Regions from separate parts of the Shewanella sp. 10N.286.54.B9 genome, predicted to be linked through region 2. Evidence: predicted binding sites of a transcription regulator. Region 2 holds the regulator's gene; each other region holds the start of a gene.
What was found. Region 2 encodes sigma-54, which starts transcription at its own class of promoters, with help from an activator protein. Its sites were predicted from a motif close to GTTGGCACGNNNNTNGNNT; they were not measured.
Positions count from the first base shown of each region.

Region 1: a site for sigma-54 is predicted at 3,814-3,832, ahead of flgB (flagellar basal body rod protein FlgB). Genes of this name have one in related genera too.
Region 3: a site for sigma-54 is predicted at 4,334-4,352, ahead of AB4135_RS21255 (YccF domain-containing protein). Genes of this name have one in related genera too.

Region 1 covers NZ_JBFRIY010000040.1:5,589-11,104, reverse strand. The annotation lists gene flgF (flagellar basal-body rod protein FlgF) at 1-523, opposite strand, end outside; gene flgE (flagellar hook protein FlgE) at 699-2,060, opposite strand; gene flgD (flagellar hook assembly protein FlgD) at 2,136-2,939, opposite strand; gene flgC (flagellar basal body rod protein FlgC) at 2,964-3,380, opposite strand; gene flgB (flagellar basal body rod protein FlgB) at 3,383-3,781, opposite strand; gene AB4135_RS14735 (protein-glutamate O-methyltransferase CheR) at 3,957-4,790, opposite strand; gene AB4135_RS14730 (chemotaxis protein CheV) at 4,932-5,516, opposite strand, start outside.
Region 2 covers NZ_JBFRIY010000017.1:13,629-19,144, forward strand. The annotation lists gene mgtE (magnesium transporter) at 1-245, opposite strand, end outside; gene AB4135_RS05905 (HPr family phosphocarrier protein) at 377-652, opposite strand; gene rapZ (RNase adapter RapZ) at 639-1,493, opposite strand; gene ptsN (PTS IIA-like nitrogen regulatory protein PtsN) at 1,959-2,402, opposite strand; gene hpf (ribosome hibernation promoting factor) at 2,405-2,692, opposite strand; gene AB4135_RS05925 (RNA polymerase factor sigma-54) at 2,723-4,234, opposite strand; gene lptB (LPS export ABC transporter ATP-binding protein) at 4,371-5,102, opposite strand; gene lptA (lipopolysaccharide transport periplasmic protein LptA) at 5,099-5,516, opposite strand, start outside.
Region 3 covers NZ_JBFRIY010000079.1:60,064-65,579, reverse strand. The annotation lists gene AB4135_RS21280 (cytochrome-c peroxidase) at 1-432, opposite strand, end outside; gene AB4135_RS21275 (PGPGW domain-containing protein) at 705-932, opposite strand; gene AB4135_RS21270 (substrate-binding periplasmic protein) at 1,242-2,024, shown strand; gene AB4135_RS21265 (M14 family zinc carboxypeptidase) at 2,105-3,103, shown strand; gene AB4135_RS21260 (alpha/beta fold hydrolase) at 3,103-3,873, shown strand; gene AB4135_RS21255 (YccF domain-containing protein) at 3,870-4,277, opposite strand; gene AB4135_RS21250 (1-aminocyclopropane-1-carboxylate deaminase/D-cysteine desulfhydrase) at 4,498-5,421, shown strand.

The sequences.
Region 1 (5,516 bases), on a different contig from region 2:
GCATTAAGTTTTCATTACCAGGGTTGACCAATTTAATACGGCCAACCTCTTCAATTACCTCAGCGGTTGCCCCTGTTGGACGAACAGAGATAATGCCATCTTGAGATATTTCAATTTTTTCGATTGGCAGTGGCAACACAATAGGTCCATTGTCACCCATTAATGGGGTACCTTTATCGTTACGCAATACGCCAGTGGTATCAAAACTTAAACTACCTGAACGGGTATAAGCTTCACCGCCATCATCGGCTTGCACCGCAATCCAACCATCGCCCTTTACGGCAATATCTAAATCTCGACCAGTGGTCTTTATCGGACCATTGGTAAAATCTGCTGACGGAGTCTCTGTCATAGCAAATACACGTGTTGGCAGTCCTTCACCAAAGGCTTGCATTGAACGCGCTTGTGCGAGATCAGCTTTAAATCCATCAGTGTTTGCGTTTGCCAAATTGTTGGCGCTAATGGCCAACGAATTCATATTCTGCTTTGCGCCGCTCATAGCGACATAGAGTAACTTGTCCACGTAATGCTCCGTCAAACTTCCGTCTAACGTATTAATTAGCAAGCATCGTGCCAGAAATCTAATTTACAAATTAAGTATAGAAAGAAGAGTTTACGAATAGAGTAGTGAACTATGATAAGAGAGAGGAAACACGTTGCCGCTGCGGCAACGTGTTTTAGTAAAGTCTGCGAATAGATTAACGGATCTGCAATACCGTTTGTTGCAAGGTATTGTTTACTTCCAATGTACGAGAGTTAGCTTGGAAGTTACGCTGCGCCGAAATCAAATCAACAAGTTCAGTGGTTAAGTCTACGTTTGATTGCTCAAGTGCCGATGAACGAATACTACCGAAGGTACCACTGTTAGCTTCACCCGCTAATGCCGGGCCCGAATCAAGGCTGGCTTTCCATGAGGTGTTACCTGCCTGTGATAAACCTTGTTCATTAGCAAAACGTACCAATGCTACGCGCGCTAATGGCACGGTTGAACCGTTACTATAACTGGCGTTAATCAGGCCATCTGCGCCCACTTCAACGTTAGTTAATCGCCCGACGGTAGTACCATCTTGGGTCAATTCAGTCACTTCAAAAGGTGAGGCATATTGCGTCGGATTATTAAAGTTCAAGGTCAAGGTTTGCGAACCGTCAGCGCCAGGGCCGAGTACATTGGCGCCGCCTACCCCTAGTTGCTCAGTCTGAATAACGGCTGGGTTACTGCCAGTGTATGCACCCGTATCATTAAATGAAACTGCAGCACCTTTCCAACCGCCAGCAGTTTCAGCATTTTTGGTGCCATCGACCAAACCATCACCACTCGTATCAACATCATAGGTTCCGGCTGCAGGGTCAACATTAACTTTCTTACCATCAACAGCGTAGAACGCTACCCAGTTACTCTCACCAGTATGCGCAGCATTAGGAGGACGAACAAAGTAAGTCGTCATCACATGCGGCTCACCAAGCGAGTCGTACATGGTTACTGATGTTGAGTTATTGAATGTATCTGGGTCATCGGGATCGAAATTAGCTGGGTCAAAGGTTTTATCGCCCGCATTAAGGTTCATCTGCAAACCAATATTATCCGTTTTAACCGGACTGCCTGCAGTATCAGGAATTTGTACTGGTTGAGTGGTTGTCAAACTGACAGAGGTTGAGTTGCCATCTTTATCAACCGGGAAGGTTTGTAGGAAATTACCTGCCGAATCGACCATATAATTGTTCGAGTCAAACTTGAATGCGCCAGCACGGGTAAATGAGTGGTCTTGAGAACCGACTTCAGAAGAGGTCACAAAGAAGCCACCACCGTTAATCGCCATATCAAGCGAGTTATTGGTAAACTGTAAACTACCTTGATGGAACTGCTGCGCCACTTGGCTGGTTGCCACGCCACCACCAACGGTTGTTTTGCTGTTAGCGAAAATAGAGCTGGCGTAAACATCGGCAAATTCAGCGCGAGACTCTTTAAAGCCAGTAGTGTTTACGTTAGCGATATTGTTTGCCGTTGTATTTAGATCTTTTTGCGCAGACGATATACCGCTCAAAGCAATGTTAAATGACATAGTTCACCTCAATCCTTGTTCAATTCGTTTTAGCAGAGGCAGTACTTGCCGCTACTATTAATATCTGTCGGACGTTTACGATTCTGATACCGCTAATACATCACTGATTTTAATGCCACCCACGCCACGTAAATTCAAAATAGCACCGGTTGCTGCAGTACCTAATGAAACGCTGGTCACATGTGCGTAGGTTGAAACGGGGAGCTCTTCACTCTTACCGTCAACGTTACCCGTCACTTTAAGGGTATAGCTGCCTTCAGCCACCGGTTCACCATTTTTGCCCATGCCGTCCCAAGTAATATCGACGTTACCGCCTGCACTACCATCAACGGAAAAAGTAGAAATAAGCTGGCCAGTTTCATCTTCAACGCGAACCGTTAAGTCCTTAATCGTTTCCGGGGTACTGACAATCGCTTTTATGTTGGGCTCATCGGCAGACACATAACCTGTATCCGATGGAATTAACACTTTCTGACCCACAAGGCCTGACGCCTGCAGCGCTTGGCTCGAGGTTGTTAATGCATTGAGGTTAACAATCTCTTCATTAAGTTTGCTGATCCCATCAACGGTTGAAAACGATGCCATCTGCTGGATCATTTGGTCATTATCGACCGGTTTAAAGGGATCTTGCATCGACAACTGTTGACTCAATAACGAGAAGAAATCTTCTTGAGATAGCTCCTGACTATTAGGCTCAGGTATTGAGTTTTCTGCCGGCAAACGAAGGCTATCTAAAAACGGGTTACCGGTTGTAGATGTCTGCTCTGTCGACGCACTAGCTTGTGTCGTCGCTTGCGATGCTTGTGGCGTAACGGCTCCTGCCTGTTGCGGCTGAGCGGTTGCCGATTGCGTGTTATTGAGCGGATTAATCAGGCTCAAAATTTACCTCCAGCTTTCACTGAGTTACTTGCCAATTCTAAGAGTTTGCTGAAGCATCGATTTCGCTGCATCAGTGACTTGTACATTCATTTGATAGGAGCGAGAGGCTGAGATCATGTTTGCCATCTCCTCCATCACGTTAACGTTGGGCTTATAGATAAAGCCGTCAGTGTCTGCCATTGGATGGCCGGGAGAAAATTCTTTATTTAAGGGTAAGTCACTTTCAACAATACCTTTAACCGCCACGGACTGTGATGCACTTTGATGCTGTTGTGCTTTGCTCATTTCGGCTTCAAAAATAGGATGACGTGCGCGGTAAGTCTCGCCAGCACTGCTCGATACGGCATCGGCATTAGCAATATTACTGGCTGTGGTATTGAGTCTGACTGATTGCGCAGACATACCTGAACCTGCGACGTTAAATATATTAAATAAACTCATAATTAATCGCCTCTAATCGCTTTTTTCATACCTGAGAACTTACCGTCAAGAAAACCGAGGGACATCTGATACTCAAGTGCATTTTGCATGAATGCAGATTGCTCTTGTTGGATATCAACGGTATTGCCATCACCCGTATCGGGTTGATTAGGTACACGGTAAGCGACGTTTTGCTGAGTTAACGCTGCCATATCAAAATGTTTACCATCGCTCTTAGCCATTGCTAAGCCCGATTGACGTGACTGCGCAGAATTCATCGCTTTGGCAAAATCCACATCACGTGCTTTATAGTTTGGTGTGTCGGCATTGGCAATATTTGAAGATAGGACCTCTGCACGTTGGGAGCGTACGCCCAAAGTGTATTGATGAACTCCTAATGCTTTATCAAAACTAATCGCCATAAAATTGCCTCCTCAGCTCAGTGTCTGAAATAAAGCAATTGGTGTGCCAAAATAGTTAAAACAAGTAAAAATAGAGGTATATCTAGGATGCAGCGATGTCAAAAGGAAGATTTTACAAGATAAGAGGGTGTCAAAATTGCGTTAAACGCCGTTGAAACACCCTAAATACGATAACTTAACTGCGCTTTTGGTAATAGATCCCTGGATTACAGCGGATCATGTCAAACTCTTCAGATAACCCAGCAATAGACTCCGAGGCGCCTAAGAAGAGAATACCATTTGGGTTCAATGCGGCAGCAAATTGCCGCAGTATTTTCCGCTTTGCCTCTGGCGAAAAGTAGATCAGCACATTGCGGCAAAAAATGATGTCAAACTTGCCGAGTAAAGTATAACTTTCAAGCAAGTTGTGCGCTCTAAAGTTAACCAACTGCTTTACATTATTCTTAATCGCCATGTTGCCTGAAGGCAAAGTATCAAAGAACTGACGCTTCCTTTCCTCTGACAAGCCTCGCCCCAACGCTAAGTTATCATATTCCGCTTTTTTACAGCGTTCTAACATGGATGGAGACAGATCTGTCGCAAGAATGCTTGCACCGCTAGGCAATTTGCCAGGGCGACGTTGCTGATGCTCTAGAATGGTCATACTTAACGAGTACGGCTCCTGCCCTGAGGAACATGCCGCCGACCAAATTTTTATAGGCCGACCCAGTCGACTGTAGTTTGGCAGTAAAGTATTTGCTAATAACTCAAAGGGGTAACGGTCGCGAAACCATAAGGTTTCATTGGTGGTCATCGCATCAATCACTTCAGTACGAAGTTGACGCTCAGTCGGTTTCATCGAATGCTTTACCACATCCGACAAAGAGGGCAAATTATATTTGCCCATTAGTGGTGCCAATCGGCTACGCACTAAATATTGCTTGTTCTCTCCAAGCACAATACCGCTATGCTGCTCTAGAAATAGCCTGAATTGATGGTACTCGTTTTCAGCAAGTGATTTATTCGGCACTCTAGTATCCTAAATATCTATAAAACAAAGCCGCACAGTAGCTGCAGCTTAACAACAATCGCAGGTTTATACATTAGCCCCCAAGGAAACACAAGCAGGAGTTGGCTCCCTTGGGGCTACGAAACGTTGTAATAGTGCGGATTATAAGCTTAAGTGCTTGTTTACAGCCGCTGCTAGCTCATCTGGATTAAATTTCGCGATAAAATCATTGGCGCCTACTTTCTGAACCATCGCTTGGTTGAACACGCCACTAAGCGAGGTATGCAGCACGACTTTGATGTTTCTCAATTTAGGGTCATCACGTATTTCAGCCGTCAATGTGTAACCATCCATCTCTGGCATCTCAATATCTGAAATGATCAACGGGATCTCTGTTGAAACATCATCTAACTCTGCCGCTATTTCACGTAACTTATCTAATGCCTCTTTACCATCTTTAGCGGTATCGATTTGCAAGTCTAACGAGCTTAACGCACGAATGATCTGCTTACGGGCAACCGATGAATCATCTATCACCATGATGTGATGGTGCAGATCTCTATCAATGGTCAGCTTATCATCAAGCTCTTTACTGATATTGGTATTAACGGGTGAGATTTCGTCCAAGATCTTCTCAACATCTAAGATCTCTACTAATTCATTTTCTATCTCGGTGACTGCTGTGAGGTAAGAACCGCGGCCAGCGCCTTGAGGTGGCGGCATAATGGCTTCCCAGTTCATATTGAT
Region 2 (5,516 bases):
ATCAGACTATCTTTTAGCTCTTCGCCCAGCTCGTCGAGAATTTCACCGGTATGTTCTTGGTCAATCAATTGCCAGAGCACTTGACGAGTTCGTGGCGGCGAAGACTCGAGGATAAAAGCAATATCAGTAGCAGCCATGTCCTGCAACATATTGCGGACATGAACGAACATTCCGCTGCCTAATGCTTTGTTCAGCTGATTGAGGCGTTGGTCCGTTGTTTCATTATCTAAGACTTCAATCGGCATGGATCCCTCTCAGGGTCGTTTAAAAGGCGCATATAATAACGTAAGTAATACCAATCGCGTCAAAAATTGCTCTCTGAATATGTTGGATTGGTGTCAGGGATATTAAGGATTAATTTTACAGGTAAAGGGGGTTAGCTGTCTTCGTCAAATTTGGCATTGATTAGATGGCATATAGCCTCTAATGCTAGCTCTGCATCTGCTCCTGTTGCAACTAACTTTATGGATTTACCCATTCCAGTCTCTAACATTAATAAGCCTAGTACACTTACAGCTGATGCTTGTTTTTCGCCTTGGATTATTGTTATTTCAGCATCAAATTCAGAGGCTAACACCACCAGTTTAGTAGCAGCTCTAGCATGCAGGCCAAGCTTATTACATATGGTTACTTGCCGTTCAATTGTTGGCATTTTTTAACTCGCGGTGGCTAGTGGTCACTTTATGTCGTCCATCTTTAAAGTGTTCGGCAAGCCTTTCGGTGACATACACTGAGCGATGCTGGCCTCCGGTACAGCCAATCGCAATAGTCAGGTAACTGCGATTATTACGTTCTAGATCGGGAAGCCATGTACGGAGTAGATTCTCTATCTGCCAGATAAACTTATTCACTAACGGGCGTTGATTGAGAAAGTCCTGTACCGGTTTATCAAGCCCTGTCATTGGTCTTAGCTCGGGTTCCCAATGCGGGTTAGGCAGGAATCTAACGTCGAACATAAAGTCGGCTTCGGTTGGCATACCATGTTTAAACCCAAACGACTCAAACTTGATCATGAGCTCTTTATCAACATTACCCAATAAAATCTCACGAACTTGATCGTTAAGATCGTAGATGTTGAGGCTTGAAGTATCGATATAGTGGTCGACTATTTTGGCTAATGGTTCTAGCTGACGGCCTTCAAGTTGAATGGCTTCTTTCAAAGATATGTTGGAATGAGACAGCGGATGAAGTCGGCGAGTTTCGTTGTAGCGTTTAAGCAATACTTCATCGCTTGAGTTTAGAAAGAAGCTGAGTAACTCCACACCTTCTGGTAGATTGGTTAGGTGCTTTTCCAGCTCAGTTTCTTTCTCTGGCATATTGCGAATATCGACACTAATCGCAACGAGTTCTGAATTACCCGTTAGCTGCTCTAACAGTGTTCCCATCATCGGCAACGGAAGATTATCGACACAATAATAGCCGAGATCTTCTAGCATTCTTAAAAGAACGGATTTTCCAGAACCGGAACGACCAGAGACTAAAACAAGTTTCATCTTTTGACTACCTGATAGAAGTTAGAATGAGTGTTTTATATATGTTTACAAGATGTACAAGGGTATAGATTAACTTTTTTGTTGTTGAAAGCAAGAGCTTAGGCAAGAAGGAGAGAATAAATAATATTGTTGTCATATCCCCGTTCTACCTGAATATGCAGGATTCAGTGGGAATTTAATGGTCTTTAATCACGGCATTGATTGCCACGAATGGTTATTCCCTTGGTAAAATCAATAACACAGAGTAAAGCCCATTAAAGCCCATCGCAGAAGGCTTTGTGCCAGCCCACTTCGTTGTTGCACTGACTTAAAAGGGAATAACCATTTCTACGTTAATACGCCTAGAATTGAACTGGCACATAGCCTCTGAAACGAGCATCTTCAAGTAGAACGGGTATAAATACTTAGGCCTTTAAATAACCTACTTGTATAACATAAGGTTACTTAAAGACCTGACTAAATTAGCTATTGAGTGATCAAATCGTACAGTTCTGATTCACTGCTGCTTTTCCTCAACTGCTTAACGATAGCTTTATCGTTAAGCTTTTCAGCCATTGAAGACAAAGTGGCTAGGTGCTGCTCACATTGCTCTGCAGGAACCAAAAGTGCAAACAATATATCGACCGGCTGCTTATCTATCGAGTCAAAAGAGATCGGTGTTTCGCATTTGATTAATATGCCCAATGGATGGTCAATATTGGTCAATCGCCCATGCGGGATTGCGATTCCGTTGCCTATACCTGTGCTACCCATTTTTTCGCGAGCTAAAAGGCTCTCGAATATCTCTTGTGAAGATAGAGTAGGGTACTGGACAGCGGCAATGTCGCTGATGAGTTCCAGTACTTTTTTCTTACTGCCCGGAGTGGCACAGGTGGTGCACTCCGGCTGCAGGATGGTACATAGTTCCATCGTTAGTGTTTGGTCAGCTTCTCTTTGTGTTTAATAACCTGACGATCTAATTTATCGATCAGGGAGTCGATTGCGGCATACATGTCCGCATGTTCCGAAGTGGCAAAAACTTCCCCTTTTTTAAGGTGGATTCTTGCCTCGGCAATCTGCTGCATTTTTTCTACGTTCAAAATGACGTGGACATTATTGATCTGATCGAAATGACGTTCAAGCTTTGTAAACTTTTCTTCTACATAGCCACGCAGCGATGCAGTGATCTCGATGTGATGCCCAGTAAGGTTAATTTGCATAGAAAATTCCTCCAAGTGCCTAATTTTGAGTTATAAACTCTTACGTTGGTTTGAGGGCGGGATCAGCATTGCTTCACGGTATTTCGCGATAGTACGACGAGCAACTTTAATCCCTTGTTCTGCCAAAAGTTGCGCCATTTTGCTATCGCTTAATGGTTTCTTTTGGTTTTCAGCAGCGACTAACTTCTTAATAAACGCTCTAATAGCTGTAGATGAGCACTCTCCGCCGTCATCTGTGCCGACATGACTAGAGAAGAAATACTTTAATTCGAAAATACCTCTTGGGGTATGCATATACTTTTGAGTGGTAACCCTTGAGATGGTGGACTCATGCATCTCAACAGCTTCTGCAATATCGTTCAATACCATTGGCTTCATGGCTTCATCGCCATATTCAAAGAAGCCTTGCTGGAATTTAACGATGCAGTTACTGACCTTTAATAAGGTTTCATTACGACTTTCTAAACTTTTGATAAACCACTTAGCTTCCTGCAAATGACCACGGATAAACTGGCCATCAGCTTGGCTTTTAGTGCTGCGAGCCATTGATGCATAATGCTGATTAACATTGATTTTAGGCATGTAATCTGGATTGAGCTCAACCACCCAGCGGCCTTTCTTTTTGGCCACTGATACATCAGGAATAACGTATTCATCTTTACTGCGTGTGACTGCTAATCCTGGTCTTGGGTTGAGAGTTTGGATCAGGCTTATGGCTTCACGTAGCTCATCTTCTTTTAGCTTCGTTTTACGCATTAACTGCCTAAAATCGCGCCCTGCAATTAAATCTAAGTAGTCTTTGATGAGTAGGCGAGCATTATCAATATGTGGCGTGGTCGCGGCATATTGAGCTAACTGGATCAAGAGACATTCACTTAAGTCTCGAGCGGCTACGCCAATGGGGTCGAAATGCTGTACGCGTTTGAGCACGGCTTCAACTTCATCAATTTCTATCTCTGGATCGCCCATCGCCTCAAGAATATCTTCACAGTTTTGAGTGAGGTAACCACGTTCGTCAATAGCATCAATAATGGCGGTGGCGATAGCGAGGTCGTTATCAGAGAAAGGGGTTAAGTTCTTTTGCCACTCAAGGTGCTCATACAAGCCTTCGCTGGTTTCACCTTGGAATGGCATGTCGTCATCACGCATTCCGCCTGAGCTTGCATTTGATGAGACGGTATAGACTTCATCCCAGGTGGTATCCATCGGCAGTTCATCTGGCATTGAGTCTTGAGTCAATGCATCAGAGGTTTCTACTGCGGCACTATCTTGCTGGGGATCGACTTCGGCGCTGGCGCTGTAATCGTTGTCGCTATCAGATTCTGAGTAGCTATCGGATTCGCTGGTGGTGCGATCTTCGTTGCTGACAGCTTCGCCGTCAGATTGCTCTTCATCTAATTCGAGTAGGGGATTAGACTCTAATGCTTGCTGGATCTCTTGCTGCAGCTCTAAAGAGGACAGTTGCAGTAAGCGGATAGCCTGCTGTAACTGTGGAGTCATGGTTAGCTGCTGACCCATTTTGAGCTGAAGTGACGCTTTCATCTTACCGCTATTCCCTACACTGTAATTAAACGTTGAAGCTCGTTAATTTGGCGAAGAGAGCGCAAAGGCCCAACACTATGATTATATTAGTATACTTAACTAGTGCCGCGCTTTAAACGCTCATGTTGTTGATTAACTATAGCCTGAATTGTTCACCTAAGTACACTGCTCTAACCTGCTGGTTGTCTAAGATTTCGGCAGGCGTGCCTTCTGCAATGAGATTTCCGTGACTTACGATATATGCATGTTCACATACGTCTAATGTTTCACGAACGTTGTGGTCAGTAATAAGCACACCTAGGCCGCGACTTTTTAGCTGTTCAATGATTTTTTTAATGTCGATGACCGAAATAGGATCGACACCTGCAAAAGGTTCATCAAGCAAAATAAATTTTGGATTAGCTGCTAGCGCTCGTGCAATTTCAACTCGACGACGTTCACCACCAGATAGTGCCATACCTTGGCTATCTCGTATGTGAGTAATATGAAACTCTTCAAGTAAACTTTCTAGCTGCGCTTCACGCTGCTCATTATCAATATCGCTGCGAGTCTGCAGTACTGCCATGATGTTGTCACGGACCGAAAGTTTTCTAAAAATACTTGCTTCTTGGGGCAGGTAACCGATACCTTTTCGAGCCCTAAGGTGCATAGGATCTAAGGTTAAGTCATCTTCATCAATAAAGATCTGCCCCTTGTCGCTCTGCACTAACCCGACAACCATATAGAAAGTTGTAGTTTTACCTGCACCATTTGGACCTAATAGACCGACAATTTGCCCCGTTTTTACCGTTAAACTCACGTCTTGAACAACAGCTCGATTTTTATAACTCTTAGCTAAGTTGCGTGCGGTTAGCGTTTTTTGGATCATTGCTGCTCCTGCTTTTCTATCGGTTCCGCTGGGGTTTCAGGAGTCTCTTCTTGGTAGGCTTCAGGCTGAATGATAGTAATCACTCGGTCATTACCTTGGCCGGTGCTTTCAGCAATAAGTTGCTGTAAACCAATATTGTACTTAATGCGGTTGCCTGTGACCTGGCTACCCTCTTGTTCGAGTGTAGCATCACCTAGCAAGGTTAAGGTTCTGGTCGCGAGTTCGTAACGGATCTCTTTGGCACTTGCCGTTGCGGGGCGACCATCTTCCATGACTTGGGTGTATGTTGCTGGCTTACCCGTAGCGACTAAGGTTTTCCCTGAGTTCGCTTCTTTAGAGAAAACCCGCAACTCATCAGCTTTCATTTTAATTGAGCCTTGAGTCACCTCTACAGGGCCAAAAAAGATAACCTGA
Region 3 (5,516 bases), on a different contig from region 2:
AATACTATCGTTCTGGTAAACGCTCGCAAATCGCGCCTGATAAGCAGGCATTGAACGAATAGTATCTACTGCCAGTTCGTGGCTAAAGCCCATCTCTTTAGGGTTAGCGATAGGACCACCGGCTTGCTCTTTAAGATCTTTTGCTCGTCCATCCCAAAATTGTGCCAATCCATATTCTGCGTTTAGTACGGTAGGGGAGTTAATAGGCCCTTGTTGCCAGTTATGTCCGATTGACGTTGGCAAAGCATCGACGCCGCCAAGTGACAAGTTGTGGCAAGAGTTACAAGAGATAAAACCTGACTTCGATAGTCTAGGTTCGAAAAATAGCATTTTACCGAGCTCTACTTTTTCAGGGTTGGTGATTACTGCTGCGGGTATTATCTCGATAGGTTCGCTTGCAGCAAATGTAGTAGCAGAAAAAACAGTAGTCATGGCGATAGTAAGAATTGATAATTTGGTCATGGGCGCCCCTATAAACTTACTTTGTGTATGGTTATTTGTTGGGGTTATATTAAGTGATTATTTTTATTCAAGATAACTATATGAATCGATTGGGACTATCGCTGGATTGGATTAATTTAATGGGATCTTAGTCGCAGTAGAAATCAATTTAGCTTGCTAGGGTAAATAAGCCTCAGTTGTAGAGTGTCACGTTTGTGCTTAGAGTCTATTACGCATAAAACAGTGAGATAACACACTGGTTATTATCGTTTCAATCTGCGTAGTAAAATCTTCCTATCAAGCCAGCGAGCGGTATTGCTCATGTGGTTTTGACTTTTTTTGAGCCAGTACCGCGCCCAAGTGTATTCTAAGCTTAACACCGCTAACCCAATAGGTAGCAGCAACCAAGCTGGGCCTGGCAGTATGATTAGCGCCGCGCCTGTTAAGGTCAATACTCCACCAACGACTGTAATAAGTGTTTTCTTTAGCATTAGCTTCTCCTGTGATTCGTTGAGGGTGGCTAACATTCAGCACCTGCGACTAAGGCTTTGTATGTTAATTGCACTTACTGAGTATATGCCTGATCTCCAATGATAGGTAAAAGCAACTGTAACAATTCCTTTCTTTGATTTAGCTGTGCATAAGTTCTGAGTCTTGGAGTGTTACGCTACTCTATCGAGTGCCATTTAGGGGGTTGAAGCGCTATTCTTGGTGATATCGCTATGATTGACTAGAATCTTTGGTAGGCCAGTGAATGTTAATGCTGCGAGATAGAAGGCGAAGGAGGCTAAATACTCAGTATGTGTAATAATATTTTTACCTATATTCAAAGGATTGCTGATGTTGTCGGCAAACATCGATGGATTACGCTGTTTTTGTTGCTAAGCAGCGCATCATCTTTTAGTTATGGGGACACTCTGTATTTAACCTCTTTGCATTGGCCTCCTTATGCTGGCAGTCAGTTGAAAAATGAGGGGGCAAGTATTGCGATTACTCGTGCGGCATTAGAAGCGGTAGGCCATAAAGTTCAGGTTGATTTCTATCCTTGGAGCCGTGCTGTGAGAATGGCTTCGAGAGCTGATTCCAAATACTCTGGTTATCTACCTGAATATGCTTACCCAACAGAAAAATTCGTCTTTTCAAATTCAATGGGCAGTAGCCCTTTGGGGTTGGTTGAGCAAAAACGTCACCCTATTAGTTGGTCAAATCAGAGTGACCTTAATCAGTACACCATTGGCGTAGTCCAAGGGTACGTTAACACCGAGCAACTCGATAAAATGATAGCCCAAGGTGTACAGCCAGCTGAAACAGTCGCTTCAGATATCCATAATATTAAAAAAGTGGTTTCAGGGCGCATAGATGCTGCCGTTATCGATACCTATGTTCTGGGGTATTTACTCGCACAACCTGATATGAAGCCTGTTGCCAGCCGAGTACAGTTAAATAAACATATTTTGACCCACAAAGAGCTTTATATTGCCTTCAAAAACAATGAAGAAGGTAAGAAGTGGCGCGATCTTTTTAATCAAGGCTTGGCTAAAATAGATGTAGATAAAATACTAAAACAGAACATGCCGCAGTAGCTTTGTCATCTGCGTGACTTCAATCTGTCTTATAAGCCGCTTACTTTATTCCCTTAACCTCACTCATGCTGCATTTAATCATGGAAACATTGCCTACTGAGTTACACACATTAGTGGACTTGATTGATCGCTATCCGCAGTTACATGCTAGAACCTTGACTAAGCTGGAGTTCAAAAACCATAGCTATCCCGTTATTAGTGCTGAGTTGGGAGCAAAGGAGGCTGACGTACCCTGTGTATTATTTGTTGGAGGCGTGCATGGCGTCGAGGTCATTGGCATTCAGGTAATAATGGCATTGCTTGAAAGTATTCTATCTAGGCTTGAGTGGGACAGTCAGTTGCAGCTGCTGTTAAGCCAAATTAAGCTCGCTTTTGTTCCTATTGTTAATCCTGTCGGGTTACAAAACGGTACACGCTGCAATGGACAGCGGGTGGATTTAATGCGAAATGCTCCCATAGAGGCGGAAACAAAGGTTACCTTTCTCGTTGGTGGGCAAAAACTATCATCTCATCTGCCTTGGTATAGGGGACGACATGGGGTAGAGCAAGAAACGCAAGCTTTGATCCAGTATGTTGAACAACTTAAGGCCAATGCTTCTAGCCTTATTTCCTTAGATGCACATTCAGGTTTTGGTATGACCGATCACATCTGGTTTCCATTTGCAGGTTCTAACAAACCGATGCAAAACATAGGACGGATCCATTATTTAGAGCAGTTATATCAAGCAAGTTACCCGCATCATAGTCACTATAGTTTTTCACCTCAAAGCTTAATCTATCGTACTCACGGTGATATTTGGGATTACCTTACTATGCCAAAAACTGATAAGCCTTTTTTACCATTAACACTAGAGATGGGCTCCTGGATTTGGGTTAAGAAAAACCCCCGGCAAGTGTTCAATTTTGCCGGTTTTTTCAATCCACAAAAGCAGCACCGGCAGCTAAGGGCACTACGCAAGCATACTGTTTTAATGCATTTTTTAATGGATTTAGCGGCTAGTCGCGCATTGGAGAGTATGAGTCAAGAAATGCTAATAAAACAGAATCATGTCGCTTTTAAGCGTTGGTTTCAACGCTGATGGATATAGTGCTTAACAATGACAACCCTAAGTGGATACTGGTACGCGGTTTGATGCGTGACAAACGTCATTGGCAAGATTTTTCTGAGTCTCTATTTGCTGCAGTAATAGCGCTTAATATTGATGTTATCGCACTCGACTGTTTAGGTAACGGTGAGTTCAGTCATGAGAATAGCCCGTTAACCATTACGGCATATGCCCGTGCGTTATTGGAGCAATTGGAGGGCAATGATAACAATATAATAGGGCTTTCAATGGGGGGAATGATAGCCCTTGAAATGGCACGTTTAGCCCCCGAAAAAGTCAGCAAAATTGTTGTTATTAATGCCAGTGCCGCCAATCTGTCTCCTTGGCACGCGCGTTTTAGTATCGCTGCGGTATTAAGGGCATACCGGACAAGGGTCAAATGCGATCAGGTTCATTGGTTAGAAGCCACTGCACTTAAATTGTCCAGTGATTGCAATGGTGAGAATCTCTCAATCGCTAAACAATGGAGTGCATTGAGGCTAGAAAGTCGTGTTAGATTGTTGAATGTGTTTCGGCAGTTGTGGGCTTGTGCACGATTTAAATGTTGTGATTCTCTACAACAACCCATTTTTGTGTTTAGTGGCAACAAGGATAAGTTGGTCTCGCCAAGTTGCAGTATGGCAATAGCGAAGCATTACCGATGTCAGCTCATTGAGTTTGACGAAGCAGGACATGATATCAGCTTAGACGCTTCAACTACGCTCGCTAGGCAGTTGAAGCATCTGTTATTGTCAACGAACTAAGCTTTGGCTACAACGGTTTGACCGATGGGCGTAAGGCTCAAAATTGCCAGTTTTAGGTGCTGTAATGCAAACGGGATCCCTATGATGGTAATGGCACAAGCAAAGGCGTGCATGATGTGGCCAATGGCCAGCCAGATCCCAAACAGTAAGAACCAAACTATATTACCGACGGTGCCAAATGCGCCTGTGCCTAGATCTTCCATGCCGGTATGAGTGCGACGGTTTACAGAGTCTTGGCCAAATGGCCAAAATGTCATCTCTCCAATGACGAAACAGGCTCTACCGAAAGGGATGCCGATAATGCTGATGAAACAAAGTAAGCCGGCAAACCACCAAGCAAGACCCATTACGAAGCCACCTAAAATAAACCAAGCTATGTTAAACACTAAGCGCAATACTGCCATTTAAGATCCCTCAAAATAAAATTTAGTCATCAATCTCGATGACCCAACTTATAATAATGCCATTATCATGCCATATTTTAAGTTGTTGTTTTATCGTTGTTTATGGCTATTTTGAATGAGTAGGATTAATCAAAGCCACTAAAAAGTGGTATTTTGCACCGCTATAGCCTGAACTCGATACTGTTAAGGGTTACAATTACCCTTCCATGGTTTAATGAGAATGCCTGTGTTAATCAACACACCGATAGATAGTATTGAATATAACGGAAGTCGTATTTTTGTTAAGAGAGATGACCTGTTACATAAAGAGTTTTCTGGAAACAAAGCGCGGAAATTCGCCTACTTTTTGAACCATGAGTTCCCCTGTGTTTCACGACTAGTTGGTTATGGCTCACCTGTGGCGAACTCTCTCTACTCAATGTCTGCTCTGGCAAAACTCAACGGTTGGAAACTTGATTTCTATACCGACCATATCGCGGCACAAGTACTGAGTTCTGAAAAGGGCAATTATGTGGAAGCCGTAGCAAATGGTGCGAATGTTATTGATTTATCGCTAATTACGGACAGAGGAAACCGGACTTGTCGAGAATATATAGAGCAAGTGGTACTTCCTGCTGACAAGCAAGCACTGTTTGTCCCTGAAGGCGGGCGCTGCTTTTATGCTAGGGAAGGAGTACATCAACTGGCTAAAGAGATATGGGATTGGTATTCACTGAGTGAATTGACAGAGTTAACCGTCTTTCTGCCGTCAGGAACAGGTACAACGGCTGTTTTTTTGAGTGAATACTTCTCACTCAAAACTACTGAAATATCGGTTAAAACCTGTGCTTGTGTTGGTGATGAAAACTATCTTTCTCAGCAATTTTCAGAATTAATTGCAGATCCGTCGTTGCATCCGCAAATGGTGAAAACAGACAAAAAATATCATTTTGGAAAACTGTACAAAGAGTTTTATCAGATTTGGCAAAAAGTTGCCGAGCAAGGAATTGAGTTTGAACTCTTGTATGATCCAAAAGGGTGGATGTGCGTAGAAAAGCTGTTATCAGATAATGAAAACGCAAATATTCTTTATATACATCAAGGTGGTTTATTGGGGAATGCGACAATGCTACCGCGATATCAACGTAAGTATCCTGCAACTTAGTATCATTATGATTTACTGATTCGGGGGAGATTTATCATTGAGAGGGTGGGTATCCACTTGGTTAGGCGATTTACCTGAGCTGAGGTAAAGCCTGA